DNA from 2 places in the Streptomyces sp. WAC 06738 genome. Region 1 is predicted to be linked to the other one. Evidence: riboswitches for the same ligand, from Rfam matches in the RefSeq annotation. Region 1 holds a riboswitch; the other holds the start of a gene.

Region 1 (6,901 bases):
GATCTGCTTCAGCGGGGCCTCCAGGGCCAGCTTCACGGCGGACGCGCCGGTGGCCTCGTCGCCCTGGAGCTCCAGCTTCTCGAAGACGTGGCCGGCCTGCAGCAGGGCCACGCCGCCACCGGCGACGATGCCCTCCTCGACGGCCGCCTTCGCGTTGCGCACGGCGTCCTCGATGCGGTGCTTGCGCTCCTTCAGCTCGACCTCGGTCGCGGCGCCGGCCTTGATGACGGCCACGCCGCCGGCCAGCTTCGCGAGCCGCTCCTGCAGCTTCTCGCGGTCGTAGTCGGAGTCGCTGGCGTCGATCTCGGCCCGGATCTGGTTGACCCGGCCCTGGACCTGCTCGCTGTCGCCCGAGCCGTCGACGATGGTGGTCTCGTCCTTGGTGATGACGACCTTGCGGGCGCGGCCCAGCAGGTCGAGCGTGGCGCTCTCCAGCTTGAGGCCGACCTCCTCGGAGATGACCTGGCCACCGGTGAGGATGGCGATGTCGCCGAGCATGGCCTTGCGGCGGTCGCCGAAGCCCGGGGCCTTGACGGCGACGGACTTGAAGGTGCCGCGGATCTTGTTCACCACGAGGGTGGACAGGGCCTCGCCCTCGACGTCCTCGGCGATGATCAGCAGCGGCTTGCCCGACTGCATGACCTTCTCCAGGAGCGGCAGCAGGTCCTTGACCGCGCTGATCTTGGAGTTGGCGATGAGGATGTACGGGTCCTCGAGCTCCGCCTCCATGCGCTCCATGTCGGTGGCGAAGTAGGCGGAGATGTAGCCCTTGTCGAAGCGCATGCCCTCGGTGAGCTCCAGCTCGAGCCCGAAGGTCTGCGACTCCTCGACGGTGATGACGCCTTCCTTGCCGACCTTGTCCATGGCCTCGGCGATCAGCTCGCCGATCTGGATGTCGCCGGCGGAGATGGAGGCGGTGGAGGCGATCTGCTCCTTGGTCTCCACGTCCTTGGCCTGCTCCAGCAGGGCGGCGGAGACGGCCTCGGTGGCCTTCTCGATGCCGCGCTTCAGCGCCATCGGGTTGGCGCCGGCGGCCACGTTGCGCAGGCCCTCCTTCACCAGGGCCTGGGCCAGGACGGTCGCGGTCGTCGTGCCGTCACCGGCGACGTCGTCCGTCTTCTTCGCGACCTCCTTGACCAGCTCGGCGCCGATCTTCTCGTACGGGTCCTCGAGCTCGATCTCCTTGGCGATGGAGACACCGTCGTTCGTGATCGTGGGGGCGCCCCACTTCTTCTCAAGGACGACGTTCCGGCCCTTGGGGCCGAGGGTCACGCGGACGGCGTCGGCGAGCTGGTTCATGCCGCGCTCGAGGCCGCGCCGCGCCTCCTCGTCGAACGCGATGGTCTTGGCCATTGTGTTGAGTCCTCCCGGACAGGGGGGTCGTCTGTGTCCGGACCGCGCTGGCGCCCGCGACGGACGGTCCGCGACCCGCGTGGTTCCCTCCCACCCGGCGTACGGACCTCACCGAACCGGTCCCGTGCTGTCACTCTCACGGGGAGAGTGCTAACGCCAATGATTAGCACTCGCCCCCTGCGAGTGCAAGCGGGTAGGGGCTTCTCATGCGCAGAGCGGAACCGGACCGCGGCGCCGCACAACAGGCGGCGGAGGACGCGGACACGGGCGGACATGGGCGGACACGGGGAGCGGGCGCGGGGAGCGGGCACGGGAGGAGCGCGGACAGCAGAGGGCCCGCACCCCGGAGGGTGCGGGCCGTCGCGAGTCGTCCGTGGTCGATGCCCGGCGCTCAGCCGCTGACGCGGACCATGTCTGCCTGCGGCCCCTTCTGGCCCTGCGAGATCTCGAACTCGACCCGCTGGCCTTCCTCGAGGGTGCGGTATCCGTCCATCTGAATCGCGCTGTAGTGGACGAAGACATCCGCACCACCGTCGACCGCGATGAAGCCGTACCCCTTCTCCGCGTTGAACCACTTGACGGTGCCCTGAGCCATTCCAAACTCCCCTATTGCTGGCCCTTACACAGGACCGCACTCCGCGGACCCGGGTCAGACCTCACCCCCGGATACACGCCGGGGCGTGCGCCGGAACGCGTCGACCGCGGCTGAATGTATCCGCACAGATGCCCAGTGCAACAGGTCAATCGGACGAGAATTCTGCGGACACTCGATCGGCATTTTTCCGATCAATTTCCGCCATTCCATGACAACTCGGGCAGGGCATAACTCACCATCACGACAATTAACTCTCCGCATTTGCGCGGAACTTGTCGCGTTCTCATATGCGTGGAGCATGGGCCACGAGGGGGGAACGCCCCAACCCTATCGCGTGTCATGACATGCGAACGGCCCCACTCCGGATCAGTGGGGCCGCACGCGCGCACGCGGGGTTCAGCAGCCTCCGGCGACCGCCGGAATGATCGAGATCCCGGCCCCCTCGGGAGTGGGAGTCTGCAGGCCATCGGCGAAGCGGACGTCATCGTCGTTCACATAGACGTTCACGAAGCGGCGCAGCTTGCCTTGATCGTCCAGCACCCGTCCTGCGATGCCGCGGTGGTTCTTCTCCAGGTCTTCGATCACCTCGGCCAGCGTCGCGCCCTCGGCGCTCACCTCTGCCCGCCCGTCGGTATACGTACGGAGGATGGTCGGAATTCGGACGTTCACGCTCATGATGCGAGGCCGGCCTCTCGGAAGGAGTCGAGTGTGGGACGAATGATCGCGCTCGGCCCCGTGGTGGGAGCGACCGCGTCGAGGGTCTTCAGGCCGTCGCCCGTGTTGATCGCGACGGTGGTCCCGGCCGGGTCGATCCGGCCGTCCGCGACGAGCTTCGCCAGCACGCCGAAGGTCACGCCGCCCGCCGTCTCCGCGAACACGCCCTCGGTGCGGGCCAGCAGCTTCACCGCGTCCACGACCTCGGCGTCCGTCACGTCCTCCACCGCGCCGCCGGTGCGGCGGGCGATGTCCAGCACGTACGGGCCGTCGGCCGGGTTGCCGATGGCGAGGGACTTGGCGATCGTGTCGGGCCGCACGGGACGTACCACGTCGTGACCGTCCTTGAAGGCCCGCGAGACCGGGGAGCAGCCGGCCGCCTGGGCGCCGAAGATCTTGTACGGGCGCTCCTCGACCAGCCCCGTCGCGATCAGTTCCTTCAGCCCCTTGTCGATCTTCGTGAGCTGGGAGCCGGAGGCGACGGGTATGACGATGTTGTCGGGGAGCCGCCAGCCGAGCTGCTCGCAGATCTCGTACGCGAGGGTCTTGGAGCCCTCCGCGTAGTACGGGCGGAGATTGACGTTCGTGAACCCCCAGCCCTCGCCGATCGGGTCGCCGATCAGCTCCGAGCAGAAGCGGTTCACGTCGTCGTACGTGCCCTCGATGCCGACGACGTCACCGCCGTAGACCGCGGCCATGACGACCTTCGCGTGTTCCAGGTCGTACGGGATGAAGACGCACGAACGCAGTCCCGCCCGCGCCGCGGCCGCGCCGACCGCGCCCGCCAGATTGCCCGTGGAGGAACACGACAGCGTGGTGAAGCCGAAGGCGCGCGCCGCCTCGACGGCGATCGCGACGACGCGGTCCTTGAAGGAGTGCGTCGGGTTGCCCGAGTCGTCCTTGACGTGCAGCGCGCCCGTCACGCCCAGCTCGGCGGCGAGCCGGTCGGCGCGGTGCAGCCGGGTGAACCCGGGGTTCAGGTTGGGCTTGTCCGCCACGTCCGCGGGGACCGGCAGCAGCGGCGCGTACCGCCAGATGCTCCGCGGACCCGCCTCGATACGGGCCCGCAGCCGGGCGGCGGACCCGGCGTCACCGCCGGGGAGTTCGTATGCCGCCTCCAGCGGCCCGAAACACGACTGGCACGCGAACACCGGACCCAGCGGCACCCGCTCCCCGCACTCCCGGCACGACAGCGCGACGGCAGGGCCCAGATCGGGGGCGCCGTCGACGGCGGTGGGGGTGGGAGCTGTGTCTACAGCCATACTGGCGAGGCCCTCTCTCCTCATCTTCCCCGCGACGCATCTCGCCGCAGGACGGAATTGGCACCATCACCGTCCGGGGCCTCGCAGCGTCGCGAGTACCGGACGGAGGGTTGCCGGGGCTTCAACGGGCCGTTCCCTCTGCCCCTCTGGATGAGCTCTGTATGGCGCGGGTCCGGCGGGGCCGTCCGGCGCTTTTGTCCGCGCGCGGACCCCGACATGGGGACGTCACGCACGTTGTTCAAGACTGTAACCGACGACCAGGACAGTTGTGAGGGCCGTCCGATACGCGAGACGGCTCACACACCGGACAGGACACCGGCAAGGGGAGGCCCGCAGGTGCTCGATGACGTGGAGCAGTGGCTGAGGACGCGGTCCTGGTCCGCGGCGGACCGGCCGGACGCGCGGCTGCTGGCGGCCAAACGGGCGCTCGGGGCGCGCGGGACGGTGAGCGTGGTGCTGCCCGCGCTCGACGAGGAGGCCACGGTCGGGTCGATCGTCGCGGCGATCCGCGCGGAGCTGATGGCCCCCGGCGGCGGGCTGGTGGACGAACTGGTCGTGCTGGACTCCGGCTCCACGGACCGTACGGCGGAGGTCGCCGCCGCGGCCGGCGCGCGGGTCGTGCACCGCGACGAGGTGCTGCCGCGGGTGCCGGCGGTGCCGGGCAAGGGCGAGGTGCTGTGGCGGTCGCTGCTGGTGACGCGCGGCGAGATCGTGTGCTTCGTGGACGCGGACCTGCGGGACTTCGACACGGCGTTCGTGAGCGGGATCGTGGGGCCGCTGCTGACGGATCCCGGCGTGGAGTTCGTGAAGGCGGTGTACGACAGGCCGCTGGGCACGGGGGCGGCGACCGGACAGGGCGGGCGGGTGACCGAGCTGGTGGCCCGGCCGCTGCTGAACCTGCACTGGCCGCTGCTGGCCGGCTTCGTCCAGCCCCTGGGCGGGGAGTACGCGGCGCGCCGGTCGCTGCTGGAGCGGCTGCCGTTCCCGGTCGGGTACGGGGTGGAGCTGGGGCTGCTCGTCGACGCGCTGCACACGGTGGGGCTGGACGCGCTGGCGCAGGTCGACGTGGGCGTCCGCCGGCACCGGCACCAGGACGACCGCGCGCTGGGGCGCATGGCGGCGGCGATCTACCGCACGGCGCAGGTGCGGCTGGCGCGGGGGCACCTGGTGCGGCCGCGGCTGACGCAGTTCGACCGGGGGGCGGACGGGGCGTTCGAGCCGCGGACGTACGGGGTGGACACGGAGGAGCGGCCGCCGATGGGGGAGATCCGGGAGTACGTGGAGCGCCGCGCGGCGTAGCCCTCGCCGGGCGGGCGCCAGCGGGGCGGGGGTCTCCCCGCACCCACCCCTTCCCGAACCCCGGGGCTCCGCCCCGGGACCCCCGGCGGGCTCCCCCCAGCCGGGCTACGCCACCCCCTCTGGCTCCCCCATTCCCCTGGGTTCTCCCCCTCAGCCCCCGAGCGGGAGCCGCGCCCTCCAGGCTCCCCCCGGGGCCGACCGCCCGTACCTCCCACGGCCCTCGCATCCCGGGACTCCCCCGCCCCGCCGGCCCACGTGCCCCCATCGGTATCGGCCACACCGTCCCGGTTGCGTTTCGGGGGGCCCTGCCGTGGCTAGGCTCGGCGCATGGTCGTGTCGCCCGGTGCTCCCCTGCTCGTCGCGTCCAACCGCGGGCCCGTCTCGTACGCCGTCGGCGACGACGGTGCGCTCGTCGCCAAGCGTGGTGGTGGCGGGCTCGTCTCCGGGCTCAGCGCCGTGGGGCCCGAGGCCGGGGCGTTGTGGGTGTGTGCCGCGCTGGGTGACGGGGACCGGGAGGCCGTGCGGCAGGGGGTGGCCGAGCCCGGGGTGCGGATGCTCGGCATCGACCCGGACGTCTTCCACGACGCGTACAACGGCGTCGCGAACTCCGTGCTGTGGTTCGTCCACCACATGCTCTACGACATCCCCGTCGCCCCCGTCTTCGACGCCGCGTTCCGCCGCCAGTGGGCCGCGTACGAGACGTACAACCGCGCCTTCGCCGACGCCCTCGCCGACGGTGCCGCCGAGGGCGCGGCGGTGCTCGTGCAGGACTACCACCTCTGTCTCGTCCCCGGCATGCTCCGCGAGCGCCGCCCCGACCTGCGCATCTCGCACTTCACCCACACCCCCTGGGCACCCCCCGAGTACTTCCGGCTCCTCCCCGACGACATCGCCGCCGCCCTGCTGCGCGGGCTGCTCGGCGCCGACCGCGTCGGCTTCCACACCCGCCGGTGGGCCGAGGCGTTCGCCGGCTGCTGCCGCGAGGTGCTGGGCCAGGAGGCCGACGTCGCCTTCGCCGGGGAGGAGGCGCGCGGGGAGCGGACGACGTGGGTCGACGTGCACGCCCTCGGCGCCGACGCCGACTTCCTGCGCGAGCGGTCGCGGCGGCCGGACGTCGCCGAGCGGATGGCGGCCCTGCGCGAGCAGATCGGCGGCGCGGACCGCGAGGTCGTGGTGCGGGTGGACCGCACCGAGTTGTCGAAGAACATCGTCCGCGGGCTGCTCGCGTACCGGCGGCTGCTGGAAGCGCGGCCGGAGTGGCGCGGGCGGGTGGTGAAGCTGGCGTTCGCGTATCCGTCGCGGCAGGACCTGGCGGTGTACCGGGACTACACCGCGGAGGTGCGCCGCCTCGCCGCGGAGATCAACGAGGAGTACGGGACGGACGGCTGGCAGCCGGTCGTGCTGCACGTCGAGGACGACTTCGCCCGCTCGCTCGCCGCGTACCGGCTGGCGGACGTGGCGCTGGTCAATCCGCTGCGGGACGGGATGAACCTGGTCGCGAAGGAGATCCCGGTGGTCTCCGACGACGGCTGCGCGCTGGTGCTGTCCCGGGAGGCGGGCGCGTACGCGGACCTCGCCGAGGACGCGCTCGTGGTGCACCCGTACGACGTGGAGGCCACGGCGGACGCGCTGCACGCGGCGCTGACGATGCCGCGCGACGAGCGCGCCCGGCGGACGA
Region 2 (6,901 bases), 3.0 Mb from region 1:
AGCATCTGCGCCCTGCTGGCCGTCCCGGGCAACGCCCCGGGGCTGACGGCCGACGGGCGCCTGACCCTCGCGGTGTTCGCCCTGGCGACCTGCGCCTGGATCGGCACGCCGATCGACGACACGTTCATCGCGCTGGGCGCGGGGCTCGCGCTCGTCGTCACCGGGGTGCTGGACAGCGAGACGCTGTTCGGCACCCTGGGCGACGAGACGGTGTGGCTGCTGATCTGCGCGTTCGTGCTCGCCGCAGCGGTGGCGGGCACGGGCCTCGCGGGCCGGGCCGCGGTCTTCCTGGTCACCGGGGCGCGCACCGTACGGCAGTTGGTGCATCTGACGACGGCGGCGCTCGTCGTCACCGCCTTCGCCGTGCCGGCCACCTCCGGCCGGGCGGCGCTCGCGCTGCCGGTCTTCCTCGCCCTGGCCAAGGCGCTGGGCGAGCGGAAGCGGCTGGTGGTGATGCTGGCGCTGCTCTTCCCCACCGTCATCCTCCTCTCCGCGGTGGCCACCCTCATCGGCGCCGGGGCGCACCTGATCACGGTGTCGGTGCTCTGGGAGGCGACCGGGGAGCAGCTCGGCTTCACCGAGTGGCTGCTGCTCGGGCTGCCGCTGGCGGTCGCCACCGCCCATCTCGCCGCCGAGGTGGTGCTGCTGACGATGACGAAGCGCGCGGACCGCAAGGGCCCGGTGCACCTGACCGCCGAGCAGATCCAGGAGCACACGGAAGAGCCGGTCACCGGGCCGCTGTCGCAGGCCGAGGCGCGCTGCGCGCTGCTGCTCGGCACGGTGGTGGTGCTCTGGTGCAGCGAGCCGCTGCACCGGGTGCCGCCCGCGGTGGTGGCGCTCATCGGCGCGGTGGTCGCGGCGTCGCCGGCGATAGGGACCGTACGGCTGAAGGACGCGCTGCGCACGGTGCCGTGGTCGCTGCTGCTGTTCATGGCGGCGACGATGGCGATGGGCATCGCGCTGTCGGAGTCGGAGGCCGCCGCGTGGCTGGTCTCCGGGCTCCCGGGCGGCTCCTCCGTGCCCGCGTGGGCGTTCCTCGCCGGGGTGGTCGCCGTGAGCACCGCCGCGCACCTCGTGCTGCAGTCCCGCTCCGCGCGCTCCAGCGTGCTCGTCCCGCTGGTCATCGCCGCGGCGCTGGCCGCCGGGGTCAACCCGGTGGCCGCCGCGCTGGCGTCCACCGCGGCGGCCGGCTTCTGCCAGACGCTGCCGGCGTCCGCCAAGCCCGTCGCGCTCTTCTCCGACATACCGGGCGTGGCGACGTACACGCCCCGGGACCTGCTGCGTACGGCCGCGGTGCTGGCCCCGCTGACGGCAGCGCTGGTGCTGCTCTTCGCCCTCGCGGTCTGGCCGCTGCTCGGCGTGCCCGTCCTCGACGAGTGAGCCGCAGGCCACCGACCCCCGTACACCCCTCCGACCCTCAGGAGACCTCATGCTCGACCGCGTCGTCGTCGCCCCCAGCGGCTTCAAGGAGTCCCTGTCCGCCGAGGCCGCCGCCGAGGCCATCGCCGAGGGGGTCGGCCGGGTGCTGCCGGACGCCGCCGTCGATCTGATCCCGCTCGTCGACGGCGGCGAGGGTACGGCGCAGGCGCTGGCCGCCGCGACCCGCGGGCGGCTCGTCCCGTACCCGGCCACCGGACCGCTCGGCGACCGGTTGGAGAGCCACTTCGCCCTCCTCGGCGACGGCACCACCGCGGTGGTCGAGATGGCGGCCGTCGCGGGCCTCGCGCTGGTGCCGCGCCCGCGGCGCGACCCGGGCGGCACCACGACGTACGGGGTCGGCGAGCTCATCCGCGCCGCGCTCGACCACGGCGTACGCCGCATCATCGTCGGCTGCGGCGACTCCGGCACCTCCGACGGCGGCGCCGGCGCCCTCACGGCCCTGGGCGCCCGGCTCCTCGACGCCGAAGGCCGCGACCTCGCCCCCGGCGGCGCCGCCCTCGCCCGCCTCGCGCGCATCGACGCCGCGGGGCTCGACCCCCGGCTCGCCGGGACGGAGCTGCTGGTGGCCTGCAACCCGTACAACGTGCTCTGCGGACCCCGCGGCGTCGCCCGGGTCTTCGGCCCGCAGAAGGGTGCCTCCCCGCAGCAGGCCGAGGAGCTGGCCGCCGCCCTCGACCGCTGGGCGGACGTCCTCACCCGCGACCTCCCGGCCCCCGGCACCGACCTGCGCCTGGGCGCCGGCACCGGCGCGTCCGGCGGCCTCGGCGCGGGCCTCGCGGCGGTCGGCGCCCGTCTCCTGCCGCGGTTCGAGGTGCTCCTCGGCCACCTCGATCTCGACGCCCGGCTGGCCGCCGCCGACCTCGTCATCACCGCGGAGGGCGCCCTCGACCACCAGACCCCGCGCGGCAAGGTGCCGGCGGAGGTGGCGCGCCGCGCCAAGCTCCACGGCCGCCCGGTCCTGGCCCTCGCCGGCACGATCGGCGAGGGCGCGGAGGAGGTCCACGGCACGGGCGTCGACGCCTACGGGACCATCATCCCGGGCCCGATGGCGCTGCCCGAAGCGCTGCTGCGCGCCCGGGAGTTCCTGGCGGACGCGGCCGAGAGGACGCTGCGCATGGTGCTGATCGGCGCGATGGCCGTGCGGCCGGCGCCCGAGCCGGTGAGGACGGCGGAGGGGCGCTCGGCCGGCGGTCGCGAGCGGGACGGAGGGGGCGGGGGTGCGCCCGCAGCGCGGGGATGAGCAGCAATGGCGGCCGGAAGTGTCGGTGCCGCGCGAGGACGTGCCCCCGGTCCCGTCCCCGACCCGCAGCCGGAAGCAAGCGCACCGGCCGGCAGCCGGACCCGGCCGGCAGCCGGACCCGGCCGGCAGCCGCCCGCGGAGTCAGGCCGCCTGCGGGGCCCCGCCCGCGGCCGGTACCGCGGAGGCGGGGACGCAGCGGCCGTCCACCGTGCGGTACAACCACCGCGCCCCGTCGCGCACCAGCGACCCCAGCGCCGCCAGGAACCGGTCCACGTGCTCGTCCGGCGTGCCCGCCCCGAAGCTCACCCGCACCGCGTTCAGCGGCCGCTCCCCGTCCCCGGCGCCTCCCCCGCACTCGGCCGACTCCCCCGCCTCGCCGAGCAGCGCCCGCACCAGCGGGTGCGCGCAGAACAGCCCGTCGCGCACCCCGATCCCGTGCTCCGCCGACAGCGCCGCCGCCAGATGCGAGCTGCTCCATCCTTCGACCACGAACGAGATCACCCCGACCCGCGCCGCGTCCGCGCCGAAGAGCGACAGCACCCGCACCCCCGGCAGCTCCGCGAGCCCGTCGAGTACCCGCGCCACCAGCGCCCGCTCCCGCGCCACCAGTTCGCCGAACCCGGCCTCCGTCAGCGCCTTGCACGCGGACGCGATGGCGTACGCGCCGATGACGTTCGGCGACCCCGCCTCGTGCCGCGCCGCACTCGTCTGCCACTCGACGTCCACTCCCCCGTCGGCCGCCCGCAGCACCCGCCGGCTGGCGCCGCCGCCCGCGAGGTACGGCGGCGCGGCCTGGAGCCAGTCCGCCCGCCCCGCGAGGACGCCGGCGCCGAAGGGCGCGTAGAGCTTGTGGCCGGAGAAGGCCACCCAGTCCACGCCCAGGTCCGCCACGTCCACCGGGTGGTGCGGCACCAACTGCGCCGCGTCCAGGACCAGCCGCGCCCCGTGCCGGTGCGCCGCCGCGGTCAGCTCCCGTACGGGCCACAGCTCGCCGGTGACGTTCGAGGCGCCCGTCACGCACACCAGCGCCGGACCGTCGCCGACCCGCGCCGCCAGCGCCGAGTCCAGCGCCGCCACGGCCTGCCCGGGGCTGGCGGGCGCGGCGAGCACGGTGACCCGGCCGGCCGCGGAGCCACCGTGCTGCCAGGGCAGCAGGGCGGCGTGGTGCTCGGTCTCGAAGACGTAGACCTCGGTCCCCGGCGGCAGCGCGGTCGCCAGCAGGTTGAGCGAGTCCGTGGTGGAGCGGGTGAAGACGACCTGGTCGTCGGGGCGGCAGCCGAGGAACCCGGCGACCGTCGCCCGGCTGGACTCGAAGAGTTCGGTGGAGAGTTGCGAGAGGTAGCCGGCGCCGCGGTGCACGCTGCCGTAGTACGGCGCGTAGGCGGCGACGTCGTCCCAGACGCGCTGCAGCGCCGGGGCGCTGGCGGCGTAGTCCAGGGCGGCGTACTCGGCGTCGCCGCCGGTGACGAGCGGGGCGCGGACGTCCCGGCCGAGGACGGGCAGACAGGCGGGGGTGAGCGTGGACGCGGACATGCGGAACTCCCGTGAGCAGGCGTCGAGATGTGCGGGGTGACGGGCCCGTACGGCCCGGAAAGGACGCGCGCGACGCTCGGCGGAGACGCTGCGGAAGGACGCGCGCGGCGGCGAGGGGCGGAAAGCCCCTAGCGCATTCGCTTGCTCACGGCGGTACTCCCTCGGCCGACCAGGACCCCTGGATTCGCGAGGGGTCCGCGCTTGCCGCAGACCTCGCTGCCTGCGGCCCGGTCATCACCCGGGGCACCCCGCCACGGACGGAGGGTTGCCGGACAGCGGGCCGGGGCCTTGATCGCTGTCGCTCGTGACCTGGTCAGGAGTATGCGCACCGGAGAGCCGCGGCGCAACCCTGTTGCCCGGACTGTCCGCAACTCTCCGGATATCGGCGGAGGTGGCCCGTACCGGCAGACCCCCGCCTGCGCCTCAGCGGTTGCTGGCCGCGACCCAGCGCTCCAGCGCCCGCAGCGCGGAGCCCGAGTCGATCGACTCCGCGGCCCGCACGATGCCCGCCGCGATCCGGTCCGGCAGCGGGCCGTCCGCGTCGGCGTCCAGGGCCGTGAGCGCCGCCGCCGCGTTCAGCAGCACCGCGTCGCGCACCGGGCCGGTCTCGCCGGCCAGCAGCCGGCGGGCGACATCGGCGTTGTACGAGGCGTCCGCGCCCCGCAGCGCCTCCACCGGCACCAGCTCGATGCCCACGTCCCGCGGGTCGAAGCGCTCCTGCCGCACCGCGCCGCCGCGCACGGTCCACACCTGGGAGGTGGCCGTCGTGGTCAGCTCGTCCAGCCCGTCGTCGCCGCGGAAGACGAGCGCCGAGGTGCCGCGCTCGGCCAGCACCCCGGCCATGATCGGCGCCATCCGGGCGTCCGCGACGCCGGTCGCCTGCGCCCCGACCCTCGCCGGGTTGGTGAGCGGGCCGAGGAAGTTGAACGGGGTGCTGACGCCCAGCTCCTTGCGGGTCTGCGCGACGTGCCGCATCGCGGGGTGGAACTTGACCGCGAAGCAGAACGTGATGCCCGCCTCCTCCGCGACCTCGGCGACCCGCTCGGGCGCCAGGTCGAGGTTGACCCCCAGCTTCTCCAGCACGTCGGAGGCGCCGGAGGCGGAGGACGCGGCCCTGTTGCCGTGCTTGACGACCTTCGCGCCGGTCCCGGCGACGACGATCGCGGACATGGTGGAGATGTTGACCGTACGGGCCCGGTCGCCGCCGGTGCCGACGACGTCCACGGTCGGTCCCGGGACGGCGATGGTGTTGGCGTGCTCGTACATCGTGCGCACGAGCCCGGAGATCTCCGCGACCGTCTCGCCCTTGGCCCGCAGGGCGACCGCGAAGCCGGCGATCTGCGCGTTGCTCGCGGTGCCCGACATGATCTGGTCCATGGCCCACGCGGTGTCCTCGGCGCTGAGGTCCTGCCCGGCGATCAGCGCGCTGATGACATCCGGCCAGGAACGCGCCGCCGTGCTGTCGCCTCCTGCTGCCGTCTGCACGCTCATGGCACACCGTCCCGGGGGTCGTCTCAGTTGTCGGGCGTCAGCCTATCGACCGCAGAGTACGCCGAAGGGCCCCCGTCCAACTGCTGGACGGGGGCCCCGGCGGTGATCGCCCGGCGGCGGACAGGCCCTAGTGGTGCCCGTGGCCGCTGGTGATCTCCTCGTACTCGTGCCGGGTCGGCTTCGCGATCTGGCCGGCCTCGCCGTAGTAGCCCTGCGACAGCCTGGCCCGCAGCTTCTCCACCGGGCCCTGCTTGCGCACCACGCCGTTGTCGTCGACCGTCGGGCCGAGCTCCAGCGGCGTGTACTGGTCGTGCGCGGTGAGCTTGTGCATCTCCTCCTGCGACAGCGACTCGTGCACCTCGATGAACTCGCCGTGCGGCAGCCGCTTGATGATGCCCGTCTCCCGGCCGTGCAGGACCTTCTCGCGGTCCCGCCGCTGCAGCCCGAGGCAGATGCGCCGGGTGATCCAGAAGGCCACCACCGGGGCGACGAAGAAGGAGACCCGCACGAACCACGTGATCGACTCGATCGAGAGGTGGAAGTGCGTCGCCCACAGGTCGTTGCCGCCGGCCATCAGCAGCACGAAGACCCAGGTCAGCCAGGCCACCCCGAAGGCGGTACGGGTCGGCACGTTCCGCGGGCGGTCCAGGGTGTGGTGCTCGCGGTGGTCGCCGGTCACCCAGGTCTCGAAGAACGGGTAGGCGACCATCGCGATCGGGACGACGCCCACGATCATCAGGGGGATGAACACCCCGAAGTTGATCGTGTATCCGCCGGGGATGACCCATTCCCAGCCGGGCATGAACCGGATCAGCCCCTCGGTCCAGCCCATATACCAGTCCGGTTGGGCTCCGGTGGAGACCAGATCTGGTCGGTACGGTCCCAGATCCCAGACCGGGTTGATGGTGAACATGCCCGCGATCACCGCGACCACGCCGAAGACGAGGAAGAAGAACCCGCCCGCCTTCGCCACGTAGATCGGCATGAACGGCGCGCCCACGACGTTGTCGTTGGTCTTCCCGGCGCCCGCGAACTGGGTGTGCTTGTGGTAGAAGACCAGGATCAGGTGGAGCACGAAGAGCCCCAGCATGATGCCCGGCACCAGGAGCACGTGGATGGCGAAGAATCTCGGGATGATGTCCGTCCCGGGGAACTCACCGCCCCACAGGAAGAACGCCAGGTAGGTACCGACCACCG

Evidence for each region. Region 1 has a riboswitch for S-adenosylmethionine ahead of thrC (threonine synthase). Riboswitches for the same ligand answer to the same signal wherever they lie in the genome.
Region 2: it holds a riboswitch for S-adenosylmethionine, as region 1 does, so the genes downstream of both, DMB38_RS06985 (aminotransferase class V-fold PLP-dependent enzyme) here and thrC (threonine synthase) in region 1, are expected to answer to the same signal.

Annotation. Positions count from the first base shown of each region.
Region 1 covers NZ_CP029618.1:4,696,836-4,703,736, reverse strand. The annotation lists gene groL (chaperonin GroEL) at 1-1,353, opposite strand, end outside; gene DMB38_RS20715 (cold-shock protein) at 1,745-1,948, opposite strand; gene DMB38_RS20710 (MoaD/ThiS family protein) at 2,345-2,623, opposite strand; gene thrC (threonine synthase) at 2,620-3,924, opposite strand; SAM riboswitch class I at 3,942-4,081, opposite strand; gene DMB38_RS20700 (glucosyl-3-phosphoglycerate synthase) at 4,261-5,223, shown strand; gene DMB38_RS20695 (trehalose-6-phosphate synthase) at 5,551-6,901, shown strand, end outside.
Region 2 covers NZ_CP029618.1:1,663,575-1,670,475, forward strand. The annotation lists gene DMB38_RS06975 (SLC13 family permease) at 1-1,380, shown strand, start outside; gene DMB38_RS06980 (glycerate kinase) at 1,430-2,680, shown strand; gene DMB38_RS06985 (aminotransferase class V-fold PLP-dependent enzyme) at 2,822-4,213, opposite strand; SAM riboswitch class IV at 4,406-4,523, opposite strand; gene trpD (anthranilate phosphoribosyltransferase) at 4,637-5,704, opposite strand; gene DMB38_RS06995 (ubiquinol-cytochrome c reductase cytochrome b subunit) at 5,832-6,901, opposite strand, start outside.